One region of the Rhizobium sp. 42MFCr.1 genome, then DNA from elsewhere that is predicted to be linked to it. Evidence: predicted binding sites of a transcription regulator. Region 1 holds the regulator's gene; each other region holds the start of a gene.
The links. Region 1 encodes LexA, which represses DNA repair genes until DNA is damaged. Its sites were predicted from a motif close to TGTTCNNNNTGTGTTCNG; they were not measured.
Positions count from the first base shown of each region.

Region 2: the regulator LexA is predicted to act here: its motif matches at 3,041-3,058, upstream of C934_RS0119750 (ATP-dependent helicase).
Region 3: the regulator LexA is predicted to act here: its motif matches at 2,102-2,119, upstream of C934_RS0108495 (ImuA family protein).
Region 4: the regulator LexA is predicted to act here: its motif matches at 1,221-1,238, upstream of uvrA (excinuclease ABC subunit UvrA).

Region 1 covers NZ_KB897844.1:49,499-53,897, forward strand. Annotated here, with positions in the region: gene kdsA (3-deoxy-8-phosphooctulonate synthase) at 1-30, opposite strand, end outside; gene C934_RS0122295 (VOC family protein) at 27-911, opposite strand; gene lexA (transcriptional repressor LexA) at 1,111-1,827, shown strand; gene C934_RS33285 (hypothetical protein) at 1,862-2,542, opposite strand; gene C934_RS33290 (ComEC/Rec2 family competence protein) at 2,533-2,889, opposite strand; gene gltA (citrate synthase) at 3,564-4,399, shown strand, end outside.
Region 2 covers NZ_KB897838.1:73,788-78,186, forward strand. Annotated here, with positions in the region: gene C934_RS0119740 (hypothetical protein) at 1-185, shown strand, start outside; gene C934_RS0119750 (ATP-dependent helicase) at 518-2,998, opposite strand; gene C934_RS0119755 (efflux RND transporter periplasmic adaptor subunit) at 3,406-4,399, shown strand, end outside.
Region 3 covers NZ_KB897823.1:47,664-52,062, reverse strand. Annotated here, with positions in the region: gene ligD (non-homologous end-joining DNA ligase) at 1-330, opposite strand, end outside; gene C934_RS0108505 (DUF982 domain-containing protein) at 330-617, opposite strand; gene C934_RS0108495 (ImuA family protein) at 1,297-2,052, opposite strand; partial or broken gene C934_RS0108490 (SDR family oxidoreductase) at 2,539-2,730, shown strand; gene C934_RS0108485 (NADP-dependent oxidoreductase) at 3,129-4,091, opposite strand; gene C934_RS0108480 (cupin domain-containing protein) at 4,157-4,399, opposite strand, start outside.
Region 4 covers NZ_KB897818.1:398,584-402,982, reverse strand. Annotated here, with positions in the region: gene C934_RS0102010 (MarC family protein) at 1-441, shown strand, start outside; gene C934_RS0102005 (single-stranded DNA-binding protein) at 570-1,109, opposite strand; gene uvrA (excinuclease ABC subunit UvrA) at 1,359-4,283, shown strand; gene C934_RS0101995 (GNAT family N-acetyltransferase) at 4,280-4,399, shown strand, end outside.

The DNA of each region.
Region 1 (4,399 bases):
GACCACGACTTCGGAATTTGTCTGGCTCATCGTTTCTCCTCGAAGGCGAAGAGAGCGCCCTGTCCGGGCGCGGCCTTCACCAGAATTCGATTGTTCTTGCGCGTATAGGTCATCCCGTTAGCAGCCAATTGCGCTTCTGTCACGGCGAGATCGCCTACTTTGAAAACGATGGCAACACCACGCAGACCGCGATCGTCGGAAGGCGCAGGGATGTCGAAGTAGGCGTCCAGTCCATCCGGGGAGAGAACACTCACTCTGGCATTCGGAGTTGTCACACTCACACCGAAGGCCTCATTGGTCGTTCCCAAGCTGTGGGCGGCGGCGCGCAGGAATGGTCCAAACGCCTTGGGGTCGGGTGCCCCAAGCACGATCTCTGCGATCCCAACCACCCCATTTGCATGCACTTGCAGGGCTTTCCGGTCGGCTGGCAGCGGGTTGACACGTTGGCATGTGAAGAAAAAGAAATCTGGAGCGCGCAGGTCAACTGCAAAGGCGAGCTTAAATGCAGCCGTCACCTCCGAGCCATCGGGCATCTTCATCGGCCGCTCGAACTGCAGCATCTCGCCGCCATTGATCTTTTCGGACAGAAACCGGGCATGGTCGCGATCGGCATCCGCCGTCGCAAAGACCACGGCAGACAGCCCATCGTCTCCACATCGGAATCGAAAGGCACGGTCCCGCGCGGTGAAGACATTGCCTTTCTGCGCCGAAGCTTCATGCAGTTCGGCATTGGCGACCCCGAGAGGCTCCAGATAAGTTTCGTCGGCGAAGAATATGCAGGCATTCTCGGTCCCAAACGGGTGCCGGGCGTCGGGCGCGACGGTGAATCCCAGCTTTCCGAGACGCTCGCGCGAGAGCCTGATATTTGGAACCGGCAGCACGATGTGGTCCAGCGGATGCGCTTCGCTCATGGCAACTTCTCCGGAATTTGCGAAGATGTGCGCCGGGCAACAGGACAATGCAACCCCCTTCTACGCTTTCGGTCAAATGAGACGCAAAAACTCAGCAAGTTGCAGGCAAGTTTTACGAAAATTTAGGTACTTGCGGAACACATATGGAACATATAGTGTCTGTTCTGTCTTTGTTTCACGACTCTGGGGTTCAACTTCGATGCTGACGCGCAAGCAACAGGAGCTTCTTCTCTTCATTCACGAGCGAATGAAGGAGTCCGGTGTCCCCCCTTCTTTTGATGAAATGAAGGATGCCTTGGACCTCGCGTCGAAGTCAGGCATCCACCGGCTGATTACCGCGCTGGAGGAACGGGGCTTCATTCGCCGACTGCCGAATCGAGCCCGCGCTCTGGAAGTCATCAAACTGCCCGAGGCATATAACCCGAGCCTGCAGCCCCGCCGCGGTTTTTCGCCGAGCGTTATCGAAGGCAGCCTCGGCAAACCACAGCCAGTTGTGGCGCCGAAGCCAGCGCCGCAGGCTGACAACGGCGGTCCTGCCTCTGTACCGGTCATGGGACGGATTGCTGCCGGCGTACCGATTTCGGCAATTCAGAACAATACCCATGACATCACGGTTCCGGCGGACATGCTTGGCCCAGGCGAGCACTATGCGCTTGAGGTCAAGGGCGACTCGATGATCGAGGCCGGCATCTTTGATGGCGACACGGTAATCATCCGCAACGGCAGCACCGCCAATGCCGGCGACATCGTTGTTGCGCTTGTCGATGATGAGGAAGCGACGCTCAAGCGCTTCCGCCGGAAAGGCGCCTCCATCGCACTTGAGGCGGCAAACCCGGCTTACGAGACGCGCATTTTCGGGCCTGACCGTGTCAAGGTCCAGGGCAAGCTTGTCGGCCTCATTCGCCGCTATCATTGAAGGCAAGCGGCTCGCCGTCAAAGGTGCCGCTTCGCTAATTATACGCCCGATGGCGGATCCAAGGGCGGTCGAGCCTCGTATAGGCCGTCGTGACGACGGGGCTACCTTGATCGTCGATCCTTACCTCAGCGGCACCAAAGCGACGCAAGTTTTCGCCGGTGAACAAAAGTGCGCCCGACCGGCACCGCGTCGTGCGGAGGCGAGCGGGTGTCACGACGATATCGGCCGTATCGCAGGCAGCGCCGAAGTAAGCGGGATTTTCGACGATCGTCACGACGTAGCCGCTATCGTGCGTGGCTGTGCACCAGACGCCTTTCAGGCATACAAATCGGTTCTCAGCGCTCGTCGCAGCCTGACGTAACGCATCGCGGGCATTGCGCAATTCCACGGCAGATAACCTTTCCGATCTGCCTTGAATGTCCCGCCGCCTGATAGCGTTGACACCCTCCAACAATTGCGGTGGTTGATCTCGCTCCGCGGCGAGCGCCATTCGCCATTGGTCGAAAATGAAGTCAGGCGGATGCGGCCGGTTCGGTGCAAGGACTTGTCCTCTCACAATCGCGACGAGATTGCCGTCTTCGGCAATGACCATGTCGGGCGGCGGTTCGCTCGGCGCAACCACAACAAGCACTGTTGCCAGCGCCGCAATGCCAGCGCCGAGGTAGCGGATCTTGGAGCGCAGAAGGGCAAGTAAGAGGAACCCTGCTACCGCCACAGGAAAATACCAACCCGGCAATCTGCCGATATCGATATTGCCGCCCAGGTCGAGACCATCTGGGCAATGGCGATCACGATGTCGAGCCCGAAACCGGCAATTTTCCATGGAATGACGTCGAGGCCCAAAGGTGTCAGCAGCATAGCGAGCATGCCCATCGGCATCACCACGAAAGAGACCACCGGCATGGCCATGAGATTTGCCGGCAGACCATAAGCGTTGAGCCGGTGGAAGTGCTCGACGGCGAAAAGCGCGGTCGAGAAGCCGCCGATCATCGCGGTCAGCAGGATGCCACCAAAGAAGCATATGATGAAAACGACGGGCGTTACTGCGGCGACCTGCAGCAAGGGATGTTCGTGCGGCGGCCTTCTTGACCAGATCGCGTAAACCGGCGACGAGGGCAAGCGTCGCCGCAAACGACATCCGGAGCTCGGCCGGGGCACTTCCAAGCACGAACCAGAGGATCGCGCCCGCCCCAGCGAAGACGGACGAAACCAGGAAGAACCGCCCATGCTCTATCTCCGTTGCCACGGCGAGACGAAGCCACACGGTACAACGATCCGACGCAGTCCTTATCCGTGTCGGCCACGGCACGAAGGATTGCGTCCGGAAAGTTAGCGGAGGTTCCGCAGGAACTCGTGGCACGAGAAAAGAAGGCTGTGGCGCGCGCCCAAACGCGTCCGCGCCGGGTGTGGCTTCCCTCACCTCCAATGGCCTCAACCCCGGCATGCATTGCGCCCAAAAACAGCCGCCCGTACAACCAGAATGAAAGCTAACGGGCTTCCAAGCAAGAATAATCGATTGAAATCTGAAGGAAAATCGGAAGCCGGAAAAGCTAAGGATAATCATCAGCTTCTGCTATGCGCAGGGGTCATCGCAGAAGTGCCCAAAAGTTGATACTGCGATGCACAAAATGGCGTCACGGTAACTTGGCATTAGGCGCGCGATCATATAGCAATCATCGACGACGCTTAACCCTATGGCGCTTTTATGGCGCCAACCGCCAGTTTGGAGGATCATAATGACGGAACAAAGCGCAACACTGAAAATCGGTGACAAATCAGTCGATCTCGCCGTCAAGAGCGGCACCATCGGTCCTGACGTCATCGATATCGGCGCCCTGTACAAGAACACGGCTTCCTTCACGTACGATCCTGGTTTCACCTCGACCGCGTCCTGTGAATCGAAAATCACCTATATCGACGGTGACGCCGGCGTACTGCTGCATCGCGGCTATCCGATCGAGCAGCTCGCCGAGCACGGGGACTTCCTCGAAGTCTGCTACCTGCTTCTCTACGGAGAACTGCCGACCGCAGCCCAGAAGAAGGACTTCGACTATCGCGTGACGCATCACACGATGGTGCATGAGCAGATGAGCCGGTTCTTCACGGGCTTCCGCCGCGATGCACATCCGATGGCTGTCATGTGCGGTTGCGTCGGCGCGCTGTCGGCGTTCTACCACGACTCCACCGACATCACCGATCCGCATCAGCGCATGGTCGCAAGCCTGCGTATGATCGCCAAGATGCCAACGCTGGCCGCCATGGCCTACAAGTATCACATCGGCCAGCCCTTCGTTTACCCGAAGAACGATCTCGACTACGCGTCGAACTTCCTGCGCATGTGCTTTGCAGTTCCTTGCGAGGAATATGTGGTCAATCCGGTTCTGGCCCGCGCCATGGACCGCATCTTCATCCTGCACGCCGACCACGAGCAGAACGCGTCGACCTCGACCGTCCGCCTCGCCGGCTCGTCGGGTGCAAACCCGTTTGCCTGCATCGCAGCCGGCATTGCATGCCTCTGGGGCCCGGCACACGGCGGCGCCAACGAAGCAGCGCTGAACATGCTGACTGAGAT
Region 2 (4,399 bases), on a different contig from region 1:
CGGTAGGGATTGCCTTGCAGGTCAAGGTCTTTGCCGATCTGCTGGCCAGGGACTCGCTGATTGCGGCCAAGTACGATCGGGCGAGGCGCCTGTTCCTGATCGGAATCGCGGTCGTCGCCGCCGGGATCGGGCTCGCATTGCTCAACGACATACTGGGGTTGGGATCGATGCCGATCCTGGGGTGAGCGGGCGCCACGCCCGCTCCAAGAATTCGGACTTCCTCGCTTGTCGGTAGTCGTTCGTGTACCTGCGGGATCAGGTCCCTAGGATGATCTTGCTGCAGGCAAATGCGACGGTCGGACTGCTCAACACCGCAATCATGAGCGAGGCTACGATCAGAGGCAGCGAATAACGTTTCATCTGCGTCCTCCTTCTCTCCCGCGATCGATGCGCGCGGGAGTTCAGTATGCGGGACGCGGGGCAGTAAACGAAGTCACGAAAGGGTGAGGCAAGCCGCGCTGTCGTTTGCTGCAGTTGTTGGTACATTATCTGAGGTCAGTGAGTTGGCGGTTCCGCTTTAGGAAACCCTCTCCACAAACCCATCCAAGACGCGCTTCTGGCCTGCCCGGTCGAACTCGATCGTCAGCTTGTTGCCCTCGATCTCCACGATGTTGCCGTTGCCGAATTTGAGGTGGAAGACGCGATCGCCGGTCTTGAATTTCGAGGGCTCGGCGGCGGTTGATTTCGCCACGAGTTCGCCATCGATGGTGCGGCTGCGCGGGCCGCTTTCGCCGTAGCCGATGCGTTCGACGGCGTGGCCAGAACGTGTGCCCCAGTTGTCGCGGGTGGCGTCCGTCTTGTTCTGCTGGGCACGCTTCCAGCCGGGCGTCGAATAGGAGTTGGCGAAGGGGTCAGCCTTGTCGAAACGGGACTGGCCGTAGCCACCGCGACCATAGCCGCCGTAGCTCTGCTCGGCTTCCGCCACCTCGACATGCATTTCCGGCAGTTCGTCGAGGAACCGCGAAGGGATGGTCGACTGCCAGAGACCGTGGATGCGCCGGTTGGAGACGAACCAGATGTGGCAGCGGCGCTTGGCGCGGGTGATGCCGACATAGGCAAGGCGGCGTTCTTCCTCGAGGCCGGCGCGGCCGCTTTCGTCCAGTGAACGTTGGTGCGGGAACAGGCCTTCCTCCCAGCCCGGCAGGAAGACGGTATCGAACTCCAGGCCCTTGGCGGAATGCAACGTCATGATCGAGACGGCGTCGAGGTTTTCGTTCTGCTCGGCGTCCATGACAAGCGCGACGTGCTCGAGGAAACCACGCATCGACTCGAAGCTCTCCATCGAGCGAATGAGTTCCTTCAGGTTTTCGAGGCGGGTCGGCGCGTCCGCCGACTTATCGTTCTTCCACATGTCGGTGTAACCCGACTCTTCAAGGATCTGCTCGGCAAGCTCAGTGTGCTGGGTGTTTTCCAGCATTTCCTGCCAGCGGCGGAATGATTGGACGACGTCGAAGAGAGCTTTGCGCGCCTTCGGCTTCAGCTCGTCGGTTTCGATCATGTCGGCGGCTGCGGCCAGCATCGGAATGTCGCGGGCGCGGGCATAATCGTGGAGGGCGCGCACCGTCGTATCGCCAAGACCGCGCTTCGGGGTGTTGATGATGCGCTCGAAGGCGAGGTCGTCGGCAGGCTGGGCGACGAGGCGGAAGTAGGCCATGGCATCGCGGATTTCGAGGCGCTCGTAGAAGCGCGGGCCGCCGATGACTCGGTAGTTGAGGCCGAGCGTCACGAAGCGGTCTTCGAACTCGCGCATCTGGAATGAGGCGCGCACGAGGATCGCCATGTCGTTGAGCAAATGCCGCTTTCCATTGGCGCCGCCGCGTTGAAGTTGCTCGATCTCCTCGCCGATTTCCCTGGCTTCCACCTCTGAATCCCAGGATGCGTGCACCTGGACCTTGATGTCATCGGGGTCGCTGCGGTCGGTGAAAAGCGTCTTGCCGAGGCGGCCTTCATTGTGAGCGATCAGGTGGCCGGCGGCGCCAAGGATATGCGCCGTCGAACGATAGTTGCGCTCCAGCTTGATGACCTTGGCGCCCGGGAAGTCCTTCTCGAAGCGGAGGATGTTGTCCACCTCGGCACCGCGCCAGCCATAGATCGACTGGTCGTCGTCGCCGACGCAGCAGACGTTCTGCGGCTCGCCCTTCGGGCGCTGGGCAAGCAGCCGCAACCACATGTACTGGGCTGTGTTGGTGTCCTGATACTCGTCGACAAGGATGTAGCGGAAGCGGCCGTGATACTCCTTGAGAAGATCCGGGTTTTTCCGGAAGATCGCGATCGGGTGCATCAGGAGATCGCCGAAATCGCAGGCGTTCAGCGTCGAGAGCCGTTGCTGATAGGCAAAGTAGAGTTCGCGGCCCTTGCCGTTGGCAAAGGCGCGGGCGTCGCCCTCGGGAATGTCGCCAGGGCCGAGGCCCTTGTTCTTCCAGCCATCGATCATTCCGGCGAACTGCTTGGCAGGCCAGCGCTTGTCATCGAGGCCTTCCGCCTGGATCAGCTGCTTGATCAGCCGGACGACATCATCGGTGTCGAGGATCGTGAAGTCGGAGCGCAGGTTTACGAGTTCGGCATGGCGGCGCAGAAGCTTGACGCCGATCGAGTGAAAGGTGCCGAGCCAGGGCATGCCCTCGACGGCGCCGCCGACGAGCACGGCAATACGTTCCTTCATCTCGCGGGCGGCCTTGTTGGTGAAGGTCACGGCAAGGATCTGCGAGGGGAAAGCGCGTCCAGTGTTCAGGATATGGGCGATGCGCGTCGTCAACACGCGCGTCTTGCCGGTGCCCGCACCGGCGAGCACGAGTACGGGGCCTTCCAGTGTCTCGACGGCTTCGGTCTGTTCAGGGTTCAGGCCGGAAAGATAATCGGGGCGCCTGCCGCCATCGCGAGCTGCCATGGCACGGGCGGCGAGCCCTCCGGCGGCTGGAGCGGCAGGGGTCGGCTGCTTGCGCGGCGGCTCGCCCGGCTCTTCATCGAAGAAGGGGATATCGTCGAAACTATTGCTCATGGCGCGTAATGTAGTGATTCGGGATCGAAAGACCAGAAAAGATGTTCTGCTTTCATTCCGCCCCGCACCCGCTGTCCTCAGCTTATGCAGTGCATTCGAGCAGGCCTGCCCGGGAATTGCCCAGTGCGCTGTAAGGGCGGGCTCGGTCGCGCGCAAACATCGTCAATAAAACTCAGAAAACAAAACCGTCATTTGACGTTGACGATGAAATTCTACAACACGGCAGGCGGCGGTCGAGAGTTGCCTGACAGTAACTCAGTCTTGAATTACAATTCAGTAATGCCGGACCAATTCGCTTGCTGGTGATCGGCAAAGAGACAATATTGTCGCAGACGCGCGGCAATTTGTCCTGCGAACGCCTCTTTCGATAGACCCTGGACTAGCCTCGAGTCCCTCTGGAGACGTGAATGCCATTTTGGAAGCAGTTTATAGTTTGCCTTGTCGTGATTGCGGCCGGCTTTGCTGGATGGGTTTTCTTCGTGCCAGGGGCTGGCGAGACGCTACGGAAGGCCGGCTTTTCAGAGGTTTCAAAGCTGGCGCCCGGTGAGGCTGTACCGAAGCCGGTGGGGAGCGAGGAAGGGCAATCGAGACGTCGCAGCGGCGGAGCAAACGCGCCCGTTCTGGTCGCCACGCAGGCCGTCGTTCGTGGTGTCGTCAATGATCGGCTGAGTGCCATCGGCACGGGCGACGCCATCCGCTCCGTGGTGGTGATGCCGCAGGCAAGCGGGACAATTCGCGAGATCCTGATCAAGTCGGGCGACAGGATCACTAAGGGGCAGGTGCTTGCAAAGCTAGACAGCGAAGAGCAGGTCATCGCTCGCGGTCAGGCCGATGTGGCGCTGAAAAGCGCCGTCGAGAAATCCAGCCTCTACCACAACATCAAATCCAGCGTGTCGCGCATGGATGTCTTCGATGCCGAAATCGCCGAGCAAGGCGCACGCCTTCAACTGCAGGCCGCCGAACTCAATCTCGAGCGTCGCAGCATTGTCGCGCCGATCGATGGCATTGTCGGCATCATCCCGGTCAACGTCGGCGACAACGTTTCGACGACGACACCGGTCGCGACCCTCGACGACCGGACCGAAATCCTGGTCGACTACTGGGTGCCGGAACGCTTCGCCAACACGATCACGGTCGGCCAGCCCGTGGAGGCAACGTCGGTGGCACGGCCAGGTCGGGTATTCTCGGGCGCGGTCGAGGCAATCGACAACCGCATTGACGCCGCCAGCCGGACAATGCGCGTGCGGGCCCGGATCGACAACGCATCGGACGAACTGCGCGCCGGCATGTCGTTCAATGTCGGGATGCGGTTTGGCGGCGACCAGTATCCCGCGGTCGATCCGCTCTCAGTCCAGTGGGATTCGCAAGGCGCGTTCGTCTGGCAGGTCGTCGACCGCAAGT
Region 3 (4,399 bases), on a different contig from region 1:
GTCGATGATGGCGCTCCCCACATCCAGTGCCTTAGCCGCCTGGTCAATGTGTGGGAAGCGATGCGTCCAGTCGTGTCCGCCACGCGTCAGGATGCGAACGTTACCCTTGTTGAGGTGGACCGCGATCCGATACCCATCCCACTTTACTTCATAGAACCATTCGTCGCCGACCGGCGGGCGCGGCTTCAAAAGCGCCAGGCACGGCTCGATCCGGTCGGGCATTGGGTCGAATGGCAGCTGAGGCTGCCTGGGGTCGCGCGGCTCTCGTGGACGGGAACGGATTGGCTGGTCGTCGGCCAGCAACGGCCGTTCACGAGGAGCCTTCACCATTAGCCAGCCTTTTTCATCTCGGCGATGTCGTCGGGAAGTACGAGCATGCCTGCCTCGTGGGCAGCATCGACGAACGCGGCCCTGGCTGTATCGGCATCGGTATAAAATTCCAAGGCCTCCACCGATCGCATCAGCGCACTGTGAAATTTCTCGCCGCCGCGATGATGCCATTTGCCGCTGAGCAGCATGGCCGCCAGTTGGTCGACGGTCTCCGCTTTTCGATATCGTCCCATGCCATCGATTTCGACCTGCAGGGGCTTAATAAACACGGGAAGATCGACGGCCATGGCGAAACTCCTTGACATATCTCCGCCCACTAAAATGCCAAGTGATTCGTTTGTCTAGGGGAGTGAAAATATATAAGTCCACCGGAACAAAAGCGTCGCATGGGAGTTACCCTTTCCCCTGAAGGACAGCAGTTTCCATTTGGAAAACACTTCTCTGGGCCCACTCTGATGTGGCTTTTTGCGGGATTGCTCAACTCTTTATATCAGTCATCACTAAATCAAAGAGCGTTGTGTCGTTGCCCAGCGAGCAATGGTGCCTCAATCTGCGCTGGATTCCCGTACCTCCCGGGCGCACCAACTGGCAGGTCCTCAAGCATGGCTCTGCCACTTTTTTGCGCTCAGTTCCCACAGTTGATCATCGCTCAGATCTTGGCTTCCAACCCCGCGTTAGACCGCTGCTCATGCATTTCTGAGCGGTATCGAGCTGGTCTCGAAGGAAGCGGCAGTCGTCGATCAGTGTGGCAATCGTGGCACGCAGATCGCCATCGTGCCACTCTATAGCTTGATCGACTGGACTAATTTCCTCGCGCACTTGCTTCATCCCAGACATGACATTTCCTTTGTCGTCTTCGGTTTCATCGGACAGGATTTGTTGAGCACCCGGCGTCACTGCTCGGCGAACATGCGCGTCATGCGGCGTGTACCAGCAAGGTGGATTAGATGAGTGATCCTGGCAAACTCAACTGGCATGGGCGGATCGATTTCTTCCGGTACTCCAAGTTCCAGCCGACGCTGGGATCGCAATGCGACCGGACAAATCACAAGCTTCGACTTCGAACTCGGCACACTCGCCAGCTTTCACTCTCATCAACTCCAGCATCCAGCGAGCCCTCCCCACACCAGGAACAGGAAGCTCTTCCGATGGCATAACGCTTACCCTCCATCGCGTGGCCGAGGCCGTTGGCTGACCGAAGTCCGTTGCCTCGCTCTGTCGGCGCCACCGCCGAATAATCAATCCCAGTGTGCCGGACTTTTCCGCCGCCAGTTGCAGCCGTCGGGACGCCGTCATCGGCAGTCGAACCAATTCAGCAACGACGGCTCCTAGTGCACCGTAGGAAAGGGCTTCCTCCATCGACGCGAGAACATCCTCCTCTCGATCCGCTTCGACGAATATTACCCGGTTCGGGTGAAGGCCGACCTGCGCCAGCGCAGGAAAGAAGAGATCCGGTCGGGTAAGGCACCAAATCACTTTCCCTTTCGTGCGAGCGGCGACCCCGGCTGCAAAAAGGGCTGCGGCTGCCCCATCCACGGCCCCCGCACCACCGCCCGCAAACTCGTGGATCGCTCCCAATGCCAGCCCCCCACCAGGCAGATGGCTATCAATTTCCGGCACACCAAATGGCAGGGCGCATTTCCGTCGCGATAGGGCGCCATCAAGATGAGAAATACGCTCGCGAAGCTCGGAAATAACGGGGTTTGCGCTCGCATGCGCCATCTGTAGCCTTCGTCAATTCATGGGTTCCATCTCGCTTTGGAAGCGATTATGTTCTACATTTGTTCATGTATGGCAGCCTAGTCAATAGGGCTAATCGCGGTCACCATGGGGGCAGCTCGGCTTTCTAGGGGTGGCATGAAAATGATCCGCGAACGAATCCAATGCCGTAGCGGGTCGAAATTCAAGTGCGTACGAGATCTTGCGATGAGAAAAAATTCCTCGACGAGAGAACCTTGCGGAAGTATCGCGGCTCAATCATTACCTTGGTGTGCGGCGCCTGCGACCGGAGTATCGAACTCGACCGGAAGGCCGTAGTCAGGCAGTGCGTAATATCGGATCCGGGAGGGATGGCTACACAGCCGTCTCTCGGTGATCTCTCCTTTCGGGCCCGAAGGAGACATTCGCTGAGACGTTCAGACCTGGTCACAGGCGTCTTCAGCTAACCTCGCGATCCGTATGCTTTGCAGGCCAAGCCCGCAATGCCACATCTACCAGACCGGTATGAACGCGTCCTGGATCACAATCCCGGAAGCGCGCGCCCAGGCGGAAGCTCTGTCGGTGTTCTCGCGCATCGGGCAGCCCAATGACGTTGCCGACATCATAGCCTTTCTGGCCTCTGATGAAGCGCGCTGGACAACGGGACAAGTGATCGACGCAACCGGTGGCGCTCGGCTCTAGAATGGGCAGGCTGACATGACGCGCCTGTGAGAGCGAGCGCGTCACTCGCTTGACGGCTTCAAAAGCATGGCATGATGTTGGCGCAAAGCCGTCACTGGGCGATGTCCGCTCGCAGCCCCAGCGGTCAAAGTATCGCTCACCGAATTACTGAGATATCCAGACTTGAAGGGGGCCAAGTTTTGTCAGCCCCATAACCTCACTGGCGATATCGTCTATAGACCAGCATACGATAGGTAGCCCTTGAGATACCGTGCGGCGAAACGGCCAAATTCGCCCAGGCCCCCGAAGACCTGGTTTCGTTCGATCCATTTGCAGAACAGACCCGGGACTGCACCAAGCGATGTTGCCTTTCACTGCGATGTGAAGCAGTCGGGAAGTATCCGTCATAAGAAGCGCTCTCACGTTGGATCGACTACGAGCACGATCTTGCCTCTAGGTCGAGGGAGTTGCCCTTCAAGCATAAGATGGGCATCCCGCGCTTGCTCGAATGGAATTTTAGCGCCGACGTTTACCTCGAGGGCGTTTTCGTCAAGGAGGGTCGAGATGCGCCGGAGGCTTTCGGTGGAAACATCGACCAGAAAGAACCTCGCCGTCACACCGTGTCGTTCCGCGAGAGCCTGATCCGGCTTGGACACTGCCGAAATCAACGTTCCGCCGCGTTTCAGCACGTTGAATGACCGCGTTTGGGATTCTCCGCCTACAAAATCCATCACGGCATCTACATCATGGACCTCGTCCTCGAAGCGTGTTGCCTTGTAGTCGATTACGCGCCCTGCTCCCAATGAACGAACCCGTTCGATATCCTCCGAAGAAGCTGTGCATATCGAGTTCAGTCCAGCGTGTTTGGCGAACTGGACAGCAAAGGCTCCGACGTTTCCCGCAGCCCCGTGGATTAATACCGTCTGACCTTGCACCAGACCGGCTTGGTCGAACAACGCTTGCCACGCCGTAACAGCGATAACTGGCAGCGACGCTGCAGCCACGTGGCCGATCGATGGCGGCTTCTTGTCAAGCATGGAGGCTTTGGCGACGGCATATTGCGCATACCCGCCGCAGAACCGCTTGTTCGTCACGCCGTAGACCTGATCGCCGATTTGCAAGTGATCGACGCCGCGTCCGACGGCGACGATCACCCCGGAAATATCGGAGCCAAGAATGAGAGGAAGGGGCTGGGGCAGCGCACTGTTGCCAGAACGAATCCACCCATCCCACGGCCCAACGCCCGCAGCATGTACCCTCACGATCACCTCGTCCGTTTCGGGCGTGGACACCTCAATTTCTTCCAGCCTCATCACATCGGGCGGGCCGAATTCGTGAATGCGCCATACTTCTCCCGAGAAGCGCTGCGGGCCATCTGACATCTGGGCTGTCCTCTCGTTGCGGTGCTTGATGCGTGAGGCGTAGACTTCCGACTGCGATCCGAGCCTCACTTCTCAGCGGACGTCAGCGGCTCGTCGCCTGTCTCAACAATGAAAACGGCGAGAAGCGAGGCAGGCTCGGTCGAGCTCGCGTTCTCACTTACCTTGTGCTTCGATCCAGGTAGCTCGAAGAACTGCTCACCCACCTTGTAGACCTTCTCGTCCTCGTCGTTGACCTTGCTGCGGATAGAGCCAGACAGGACGCGCGCATAGACGAACGCCGACTTGGCATGAGTATGTGCGTCGGATTT
Region 4 (4,399 bases), on a different contig from region 1:
CTCGGAATCTCGATCGGCGCCTTCCGCATTGCCGGTGGTCTTCTGTTGTTCTGGATCGCCTTTGAAATGGTATTCGAGAAGCGGCAGGACCGTAAGGAGAAGACGAGCACAGCCGCAATCACCGTCGATCATATCCATAATATCTCGGTCTTTCCGTTGGCGATCCCTCTGATCGCCGGTCCCGGTGCCATTTCGGCGACGATCCTAATTGCCGGATCGATGCAGGCTTCGCTCGAGCGGGCGCAATTGATCATTGTCATCGCATTGAGCCTGCTGCTGCTGTTTCTCTCGCTGCTCATCGCCGAAAGACTTGATCGCTTCCTCGGCGTAACGGGGCGCGCAATTCTGACACGCCTTCTCGGTGTCATCCTGGCGGCGCTTGCCACGCAGTTCGTCGTCGACGGTTTGAGATCTACCCTCATCACGACGCCAGCCGGCTAGGTCAAAAAGCAGGTTACCTGCACGGCTTCCATCGCGGCAAGCTCGGGGGACGTCCAATCCCGGAGATTGAAAAGCAGACGGCGCACCTTGCGGCGCGCCGTCCAACTTATGCCACGAATACTCTGCGATCAGAACGGGATATCGTCGTCGAGATCGCGCGAGAAGTTTCCACCGCCGCCGCCACCGCTGCTGCGGCCAGATGATTGCGACGGCGCGCCGTAATCGTCGCCGTAGCCACCGCCGCCACCGAAATCGTTGCCGCCGGCATTACTGCCGCGACCACCGCCGAAGCCGGAGCTTGCGCCGCCACCCTCGCCGCGACCGTCCAGCATCGTCAGCGTCGAGCCGAAGCCCTGCAGAACGACTTCCGTCGAATAGCGGTCCTGGCCGTTCTGGTCTTGCCACTTACGCGTCTGCAGCGCGCCTTCGATGTAGAGCTTGGCGCCCTTCTTCACATACTGCTCGACGACCTTGCAGAGGCCTTCGTTGAAGACTACGACCGTATGCCATTCCGTCTTTTCGCGGCGTTCGCCGGAGGTGCGATCACGCCAGGTCTCGGACGTCGCGATGCGAAGGTTGGCGATCGGCCGGCCATCCTGGGTCCGCCGGATTTCGGGGTCAGCGCCCACGTTCCCGATCAGAATTACCTTGTTTACGCTGCCAGCCATACTTTCACCTTACCTGCCGCCCTGCCCGGCGGCGCTTGAAACAATCGGTGCACCTTAAACCATAGAGCGCCGGCGATGGGTGTCCATCGCCGGTTCATCCACAAGGAATTTTGTTCTTTATTTGTTCTAGTTTATCCCTATGATCCTGTCAACCGAATCGAAAACCTTGCAGCAGACGGACATTCAGCCTCGACTCGCCAGCCGGCATCACTAAATAAGGGGCTTGTTCCAGCACAGAAGCAGAAGACGATGAGCGAACTGAAGACGATTTCCATCCGCGGCGCGCGCGAGCACAATTTGAAGGGCATCGATCTCGATCTGCCGCGAAACAAACTCATCGTCATGACCGGCCTTTCGGGATCCGGCAAGTCGTCTCTTGCCTTTGACACGATCTATGCCGAAGGACAGCGACGCTATGTCGAAAGCCTTTCGGCCTATGCGCGCCAGTTCCTTGAAATGATGCAGAAGCCTGACGTCGATCAGATCGACGGCCTGTCGCCAGCGATTTCGATCGAGCAAAAGACGACCTCGCGCAACCCACGCTCGACGGTCGGTACGGTGACTGAGATCTATGACTACATGCGCCTGCTCTTTGCCCGCGTCGGCGTACCCTATTCGCCCGCGACCGGGCTGCCGATCGAGAGCCAGACGGTCAGCCAGATGGTCGATCGCGTGCTGGAATTCGGAGAAGGCACGCGTCTCTATATTCTCGCCCCGCTCGTGCGCGGGCGTAAGGGGGAGTACAAGAAGGAACTGGCAGACCTGATGAAAAAGGGTTTCCAGCGCGTCAAGGTCGACGGCCAATTCTACGAGATCGCCGACGTGCCAGCCCTGGACAAGAAGTACAAGCACGATATCGACGTCGTGGTCGACCGTATTGTGGTGCGGCCGGATACGGCGTCGCGCCTTGCCGACAGCTTCGAGACCTCGCTCAAGCTCGCCGATGGCCTCGCCGTTGCGGAATTCGCCGACAAGCCGCTGCCGCCGGAAGAAACTGCCGCCGGCGGCTCCGCCAACAAGTCGCTTAACGAAACGCATGAACGCGTTCTCTTCTCCGAGAAGTTCGCCTGCCCGGTATCGGGCTTCACCATTCCCGAGATCGAGCCGCGGCTTTTTTCCTTCAACAATCCAGCCGGCGCCTGCCCGACCTGCGACGGTCTCGGAGCGCAGCAGAAGATCGACGCCAACCTGATCGTGCCGGAGCCCGAGCGCACGCTGCGCGATGGCGCCATTGCGCCGTGGGCGAAGTCGACCTCTCCCTATTACAATCAGACGCTCGAAGCTCTCGGTAAGCACTATGGCTTCAAGCTCGGCGCCCGTTGGAACGATCTTTCGGACCACGCGAAGGATGTCATCCTGAATGGTACCGACGAAAAGATCGAGTTCCACTATGCCGATGGCGCGCGGTCCTATACCACGCACAAGAATTTCGAGGGCATCATCACCAATCTCGAGCGTCGCTGGAAGGAGACGGATTCCGCCTGGGCGCGAGAGGAAATCGAGCGCTATATGTCGGCAGCCCCCTGCCCGTCTTGTGGCGGTTTCCGCCTGAAGCCGGAGGCGCTTGCCGTCAAGATCAATACGCTGCATATCGGCCAGGTGACCGACATGTCGATCCGCGTCGCCCGAGACTGGTTCGAGGTCCTGCCGCAGTCGCTGAGCGCCAAGCAGAACGAGATTGCCGTTCGCATTCTCAAGGAGATCCGCGACCGCCTGCGCTTCCTCAATGACGTAGGCCTGGATTATCTCAGCCTGTCGCGAAACTCCGGCACCTTGTCGGGCGGCGAGAGCCAGCGCATCCGGTTGGCGTCGCAGATCGGTTCCGGCTTGACCGGCGTATTGTATGTCCTCGACGAGCCATCGATCGGTTTGCATCAGCGCGACAACGCCCGGCTGCTTGATACGCTGAAGCACCTTCGCGATATCGGCAACACCGTGATCGTGGTCGAGCATGACGAGGACGCGATCTTGACCGCCGACGATGTCGTCGACATCGGTCCCGCCGCCGGCATTCATGGTGGCCAGGTGATCGCCCATGGCACGCCACAGGAGATCATGGCGAACCCTAAGTCGCTGACCGGCAAATATCTGTCCGGTGAACTCGGCGTTCCGGTTCCCGACGAGCGCCGTAAGCCCAAGAAGGGCAAGGAAATCAAGGTCGTCGGCGCCCGCGGCAACAATCTGAAGAATGTCACCGCCTCCATCCCGCTCGGCGTCTTTACGGCGGTCACCGGCGTATCAGGGGGCGGTAAGTCCACGTTCCTGATCGAGACGCTGTATAAATCGGCTGCTCGGCGCGTCATGGGCGCCCGCGAAATCCCGGCTGATCACGATCGCATCGACGGCTTCGAACACATCGACAAGGTCATCGATATCGACCAGTCGCCGATCGGCCGCACGCCGCGTTCCAACCCAGCGACCTACACGGGCGCGTTTACCCCGATCCGTGACTGGTTTGCCGGTCTGCCGGAAGCGAAGGCGCGCGGCTACCAACCGGGACGCTTCTCGTTCAACGTCAAGGGCGGACGCTGCGAAGCCTGCCAAGGCGACGGCGTCATTAAGATCGAGATGCACTTCCTGCCTGATGTGTACGTCACCTGCGACGTCTGCCATGGCAAGCGCTACAACAGGGAGACGCTCGACGTTACGTTCAAGCACAAGTCGATTGCCGACGTGCTCGACATGACCGTCGAGGAAGGCGTCGATTTCTTCGCTGCCGTCCCGGCTGTGCGCGACAAGTTGCAGGCCCTGAAGGATGTCGGCCTCGGCTACATCAAGGTCGGACAGCAGGCGAATACGCTGTCCGGTGGCGAGGCGCAGCGCGTCAAGCTGGCAAAGGAACTGTCGAAGCGATCGACGGGCCGCACCCTCTACATCCTCGACGAGCCTACGACCGGCCTGCATTTCCACGACGTCGCCAAGCTCCTGGAGATGCTGCAGGAGCTGGTCAACCAGGGGAATTCGGTCGTCGTCATCGAGCACAATCTCGAAGTCATCAAGACGGCGGACTGGATTCTCGATTTCGGTCCGGAAGGTGGCGATGGTGGTGGGGAGATCGTCGCCGTCGGCACGCCGGAAGCTATCGTCAAGGAGAAGCGGTCCTATACCGGGCAATTCCTGAAGGAGCTGCTTGAGCGGCGTCCCACACGAAAAACTGTAGTGGCAGCCGAGTGATGTTGAGAGCGGCGTCGCTCGATGACCTGCAGGCGGTCGAGGCGCTGACCGCCGAAGCCTATGCTCCATACACGCGTCTCCTTGGCCGCCCGCCGATTCCCGTTACCGAAGACTAC